3 regions of the Pelorhabdus sp. sgz311002 genome follow, and region 2 is predicted to be linked to each of the others. Evidence: riboswitches for the same ligand, from Rfam matches in the RefSeq annotation. Region 2 holds a riboswitch; each other region holds the start of a gene.

Region 1 (2,198 bases), on a different contig from region 2:
CAGCTTTTAGAACGACTTCGGTACGAATCCCCTTCGCCGCAAGTACAAAAGTTGCCGCTTTAACAACTTGCATCACATCGTCCCATTCTCCTTCGATCTCAGTAAACATGGCAGTAGTACGATTAGGCAAACCGGATTCGCGAATGACTTTTACCACTTCAGCTACATAGGGAGCAAGTTCATCGCCTACGCCGCAGGGAGCAATAGCAACAGCAACTAAAGTATTCATCATTTATACCTCCTTAATATCAAAAGGATTATCAGCAATCTCGCTTGCTGTGGCTTTATATAATTCGTCAAGAAACTGGATTTGAAAATGTCCTGGCCCATCCACCTGCTCGGCCGCGCGACGTCCCGCTAAATTGTAAATCGCTGTAGCGGTAAGCGCTGCAATAAAGGGTGATGCCGCTGTAAGATAAACTGCCGCAACACCGCCTAGAGAACAGCCTGCCCCAGTAATTTTAGTCAAAAAAGTTGACCCGCCTTGAGAAAAAGCAACGATGGCACCGTCTGTGATTAAATCGATTTCTCCTGATACAGCAACAGCGCCGCCCGTCCATTTCGCCAAGGCAACAGCTGCTGTTTGGGCCGTATTCACAGAGTCAGTCGAATCAACGCCGCGCACCTTTGACGCCTCAGTTCCTCCTGCTAAATTCCATAAACCAGCTAAAGCAATAATTTCTGAAGCATTGCCTCGAATGATACTAGGCTTATACTCTTTAAATTGAAGCAATAGCTTTGTTCTTAGTTCGCCAATGCCTACAGCAACAGGATCAAGCACCCAAGGTTTATTTCCCTCATACAAGGCTTTTGCGGTACGCGGCAATGTCTCCTCGTAAACGGGAAGAAGTGTGCCGACATTAATATAAGTAGCGCCGCCAGCCCTTGCTAAAAATTCGCCTTCATCAGGCAAATACACCATAGCCGCCGCTCCACCGACAGCGAGCTGGGCATTTGCCACCAAATTGATTGTAACAGAATTTGTGATAGAACCTGCCATTGGATTTGTTTTCTGTACTGTTTCTACGGCTTGTATCATCTGCGCTTGAATACTTTTCTTATCGATCATTTTGCCCTCTTTCCATGCAAAAAAAATGCTCACCTGCATTCGGTAAGCATCTTTCGCACTGTCCTATTGCTTCCCTACGTCAGCGTTAACTAACAGGTTCAAAGGGTCAGGTTTTACCTTCTCAACTCTAAGGAGTCCCCCCGCAATCTATTATTTTCTATAACGTATCACTTCTCATCTATTCTGTCAATGTAGTATCTGCCGAGCAAAGTAAATGCTTCTCTGCCGCTTGAGTAAGATCCGCCACAAGATCTTGATACGCTTCGAGTCCTGCATGGAACCGTAAAATAAAGCCGTCCGGTAGCGGCGTAACTTCCCGCTTACCATGTACAGGCAGTACAAGTGACAAATGTCCGCCCCAGCTTTCAGCAATCCAAAATAGATTTAAGGCATCCATAAAAGCTTCAATCTGTCGACTCGCTAGATCAGAGCGAAAAACCACGCTAAACAAACCATTCCCTTTATGAAAATAATGCTGGAAACGTTCATAGTAGGGAGAAGATATCAGCGTCGGCGACAGAACTTCTTGGGTAAAAGGCTGCTCTCTAAACCATTCTATCAGGTGCTGCGCCGTGGCAGCATGACAGTCAAGCCGCTCTCTAGCCGAATCAATACGATGATACAGCCGGGAACAAGTCGTTGGCGCTACTGCGCCATTGCCTGCGGCGCGCAATTCATCGGAAATACTCTGCCAATCATTTTCATGCTTTGTAATGACAACGCCTGATGGCGTATCGCCATAGCCGCCTTCATACTTCGTGGTAGCTTGTATAACAATATCCACGCCATAGTCAAGGGGCTTAAACCGAACATGGCTTGCCCAAGTATTATCCATAACAGTACGCAGACTTGCCGCTTTTGCTATAGCAATGATTCCGTCGATATCGGGAATTTCAAAAGTACCACTGCCTGGCGCCTCTAAATAAATTATGAGATCCTCTCGTTCAGGATAATCTTGGCGCGCTTTAAATAAAACTGTAGAAAATTCTTCTTTTGATGCGCCTGATGGATAACGAATCTGAGTGATCTTTCTTCTATTTAAATAACGTACCATCGGTCCATAGACGCAATCAGGAATCAAAATTGCTTTCGGTGAAAAGGCTGCCAAAGTTGTCGAAATTGCCGACAA
Region 2 (2,198 bases):
TCCATCGGAAAGTAAATCAATTACGCCTGAAGCGACAACGACAGAAGTTGTTTTTTGTGCTAGGCCAGCTACAATGGCGGCATTTGCAATTAAAGTATTTTCGGTAATTTGATCTTGAATGCCTACATCAATTCCCAAAGCAGTGTTCTTTACGCCTGCCAAAGCTTTTAATTCCGACATATTGCCTTTTATGACAGAAGGGCGGCACTGCGTAATGAAAGTTTCGGCAAATTGAAGCCTTAGATTGCTGCAGGCAATGCCAACTAAGTCAATAATAATTGGGTGCTGTAGTGCTAAGGCTTTTTTTCCTGCCAGAGGAATGGATGCCATACGCGCATCAGTGATGTTTCCCAGATTTACAGCTAAAGAACCTGCTAGCGTTGTAATCGCTTCCACTTCTAAAGGATGTTCGGCCATAATTGGTTTAGCGCCTACGGCGAGGATCGCATTGGCGCAGTCATTGATAGAAATAGGATTTGTGATACAGTGAATTAATGGTTTTTCGTGACGAATTTGTTCCCTAATTGTAAGTAAATCAGCTACATTAAGCCTGGACTTTATCATAAATTTTCGCTCCTAAGTTGCGTTGGAAATTTACTAGCATACCAGATCGTTTCAGTGAATTTAAGAAGAAATAAGCGATTGTTCCCCCGATTAAAGTGCCGCACAGAAAAAGCGGTACATAAAAGAGCCAAGTAAGGCCAGTTTTGCCATAGATAAAAGCCATAACCGGATAGGATACGATTGCACCGATAATGCCTGTGCCAATGACTTCGCCCGCTACGGCGCCGAAAAGATTGCCTTTTGATACGCGATAGAAAACTCCTGATAAGAAAGCGCCAAAGACCGCACCTGTCAGAGCAAGCGGCGGGATGCCCATAAACATCATGCGAATGACACCGATGAGCGTTGCGCAGAGCAGCGCATACCATGGACCTAGCAAAACAGCGCAAACAATATTGATAAAATGCGCCATAGGACACATGCCTTCAATGCGTAAAATGGGAGAAATGACTACACCAAGCGCGACTAGCATCGATAGCATAACTAATTTTAGTACCTTTGAATTTTTTTGCATAAAAAAACCTCCTTGAGTTTGGTCGGCAGCGACTCGCTCAGGAGAGTTCTTAAAAAAGGATATACTGATACACTAAATAGCTCTCCTGCGGTGTGCTGCAGGTCGGTCGAAGCTTAAAAGCTTCCTCTCAGCTTGAAACACAAGCTCCCTCGCTATTTAGTTGTCGGTTTGTTCTGACGCCGGACGCTCCTCCGTCATCTTTTCTTGTTGCCGGTAAATCAAAAAACAGGATAGACCGAAGCGGTTACCCTGTTTGTACAAGCGAAACTTTTCCTACGTTGGCATTATCCAAATCAGGTTTAAGGGTCAAAGTTTGATTACTTTTTCTCAGCCTGCACTACAAGCTCCCCTACTCAATTTATTTTCATTTATTGTAGCATAAGATGGCAAGAATCGCAATGAACAGCGCTGTTATTACTCTGACAAAATAGAAAGTTTTTTAAAAGATATAAAATAGCAGGAAACTGTCGAAAAGGTTCGAAAAAAATATAATGGAAAATCATAGAGAATCTTTAATAGATAGAGCAGGAACAAGGTTGTAGGAGGAAAACCATGAAATCCATTGAAATCATAAAATTACAGAGACGCTGTAACAAGCTAACAAAAATCAATGAGGAATTAGGGAAAAGCGAACAGATGTATCGCTTTTTAGCGGAAAATTCCCTGGATGTGATTTGGCAACTTGATGAAGCTTTTCGATTTGTTTACGTATCCCCTGCGGTTCAGCCTGTTTTTGGTTATCAGACGGAGGAGTTGATTGGACGTTCTTTATTTACTCTTCTTACAGCAGATTCGGTGAGAAAAGTGCAGAAAAAATATGAAGAGCGTAAAGCTTTGCCCCTTGAAGAGCGAAATAAGCAAAGTTTTATTTATACAGTAGAAGCTTATCATAAGGCAGGGTATACGCTTTGGCTGGAAGTGACAGTCAATCCGCTTTTGGATTCGCAAAAACGCTCCAAAGGATTTATTGGCGTTACGCGTGATATTAGCGAACGACGTAAAAATGAAAAGCTTATGTATCAATATGCTTTTTATGATTCGCTAACTAACCTGCCGAATCGTCGCTTTTTTGAAGCAATGCTGGAGCGAGCCGTAGGCGAAGGAACAAAATATAAACGTT
Region 3 (2,198 bases), on a different contig from region 2:
TAAAAATGCCTGTCGTCCGGCGGCTACCGCCTGACCAAAAGCTTTTGCCATTAAGAATGGATTGGGAGAACTGGCAATCGCCGTATTCAGCAAACAAGCTGACGCGCCCATTTCCATAGCTTCCACGGCATGAGACGGCGCTCCAATCCCTGCATCAACGATAATCGGGAGTGAAATCTCCTCAATGAGAATTCGAATTAATTCTTTCGTTTTCAAGCCGCGATTGGTGCCAATCGGCGCGCCTAACGGCATAATAGCAGCAGCTCCGGCATTTACTAACGCTTTTGCTACCATTAAATCGGGGCTGATATAAGGCAAAACGATAAAACCTTCTTTCGCTAAAACCTCGGCAGCTTTTACAGTTTCATAGCCGTCAGGCAACAAATACTTACTGTCAGAAATAACTTCAATCTTAATCCAATTCCCACAGCCGGACGCTTTCGCTAAACGAGCCAGACGAATCGCTTCTTCTGCTGTTCTAGCGCCTGATGTATTGGGCAGTAATTGCATATGATCTGGTATATTTTCTAAAATATTATCTTGTTTTGCTTGAAAATCGATACGCCTGAGTGCCACTGTAATCACTTCGGCGCCAGATGCCTCGGCAATAGCCGGGATCAACCTATCATCACTATATTTCCCTGAGCCAATAAATAAGCGACTAGAGAGCTTTCTCCCGCCAAGTTCAAAAAAATCTTCCTGCTGTTGCATAATTAACCGCCTCCGACAAAGCGCAACACTTCAATCGTATCTTGATCTTTAACAATTGTTTGAGCCAATTCGTCGCGCTTTATAATTATTTGATTTAATTCCACTATGACTGTGTCCAAATTGATTTTTTGCTGCGATAATAACTCTTCTAGTGAAACTTCTGCTGCAAAAACAACCTCAGCTCCATTCAAACGGATTTGCATTCGCCTCACCTCACTTGCTAAAAAATCGCAAATAAAAAAGCTCGCGATCCAACATAGGCGCGAGCTTAAACCAAGCTAAGTGCGTGCTTCCCTACGCTGGTATTAACCAGATCAGGTTCAAAGGGTCGAAAAATCTTTCTCTCAGCCGCCAACCGGCTCCCCTAGCGAACTATTAATTTATCTGTATTATAGTACAGCCTTATCGCTTTGTAAAGAACTATTGGCTGCTTCCCTGTCCCTGATTTGTATCTTCGGCAAATTCGCTAAGGGCCTGTAAAATTTTAAACTCAGGCTCTTTTGCCAAAGAAGCGATAAAAGCCCGACGAACATCAGGCTGGTTAAAAAGTTGCACAAGCTGCGGCCTTACTTCCGGACTTTCTAAATGCTCTGCCAAAACCTTAGCAACCTCCGGTCGCTTTAAATACTCCAACATTTCCTGGCTTCCCTCGGGCGATTTCAGATAGCGCAAAACCTGCGCCGCCAACAGATCTTGTATGGCTGGATTATCCATGCTTGTTTGTACAAGTGTCATAACAGCTCGCTGTTGAATATAATGACGGTCAAGCCACAGAAAGCTGCCAACTGCGATAAGTAGGCCTGAAATGAGCCCTACTAATATACTGCTAAAAATTTTTCCCCGCACTTTCTTCACCTCAATCTTCTGCTTCACTTCTTACCATACCCGCTTACGTTTTTTTTATTCTTCGTATAACTCTTGTAAGTTTAGGCTATAGTAAGAAAAACAATAGGAAAGAAGGATAGGCAATGACTTTTAAAGATATGGCCAATTCTGAGCCGCAAAAAAAATCGCGTCCGGCAGGAGCGTCAGTGCAAAAATCAGCAAAAACAGATACTGAGACTGCCAAAGAACAGAAAAAGTTCCCCTGTAAAAACTCTCTGCCAACTTAAAAAGAACAGTCAGGCTCAACTAAACAGCCTGACTGTTCTTTTTATTGGTTTGAGACAAAACGACTCAAAAACGCATAAGCTACAAAAAAGCTATGGTGGTGAAACTATGCGACTGAAATGCCCCAAATGCCAGAAAAACTATTTTTGGGGTAAAGGCTGCGCCTACCCTTATCAATACTTTCATACATGTCGCCGCTGGTGGTGGAATTACCATCCCTACTGGTGGAATTACTTCTACTAAAAGGGACTTACGCCATCTCTTCCATTAACGAAAGCACCGAATTCGGCTGACTCAAGTTTCTGTCGATAAGCGTTCCCTGCGCCAAAGCGGGCAAGGATTCCTCTAATGTCATTCTATCAGTTTGATAGATAACG

Evidence for each region. A riboswitch is a leader RNA that binds a small molecule or an ion and turns the genes downstream of it on or off. The one in region 2 is predicted to bind thiamine pyrophosphate.
Region 1: it holds a riboswitch for thiamine pyrophosphate, as region 2 does, so the genes downstream of both, thiM (hydroxyethylthiazole kinase) here and thiW (energy coupling factor transporter S component ThiW) in region 2, are expected to answer to the same signal.
Region 3: it holds a riboswitch for thiamine pyrophosphate, as region 2 does, so the genes downstream of both, thiS (sulfur carrier protein ThiS) here and thiW (energy coupling factor transporter S component ThiW) in region 2, are expected to answer to the same signal.

What each region holds. Positions count from the first base shown of each region.
Region 1 covers NZ_JBWBCL010000005.1:203,103-205,300, reverse strand. Annotated here, with positions in the region: gene AC0NJP_RS10345 (MTH1187 family thiamine-binding protein) at 1-232, opposite strand, end outside; gene thiM (hydroxyethylthiazole kinase) at 233-1,069, opposite strand; TPP riboswitch at 1,123-1,221, opposite strand; gene AC0NJP_RS10335 (trans-sulfuration enzyme family protein) at 1,248-2,198, opposite strand, start outside.
Region 2 covers NZ_JBWBCL010000003.1:18,145-20,342, reverse strand. Annotated here, with positions in the region: gene thiM (hydroxyethylthiazole kinase) at 1-564, opposite strand, end outside; gene thiW (energy coupling factor transporter S component ThiW) at 545-1,078, opposite strand; TPP riboswitch at 1,331-1,439, opposite strand; gene AC0NJP_RS05930 (diguanylate cyclase domain-containing protein) at 1,631-2,198, shown strand, end outside.
Region 3 covers NZ_JBWBCL010000001.1:309,334-311,531, reverse strand. Annotated here, with positions in the region: gene AC0NJP_RS01595 (thiazole synthase) at 1-711, opposite strand, end outside; gene thiS (sulfur carrier protein ThiS) at 714-914, opposite strand; TPP riboswitch at 986-1,087, opposite strand; gene AC0NJP_RS01585 (hypothetical protein) at 1,132-1,584, opposite strand; gene AC0NJP_RS01580 (hypothetical protein) at 1,680-1,823, shown strand; gene AC0NJP_RS01575 (2-oxoacid:ferredoxin oxidoreductase subunit beta) at 2,072-2,198, opposite strand, start outside.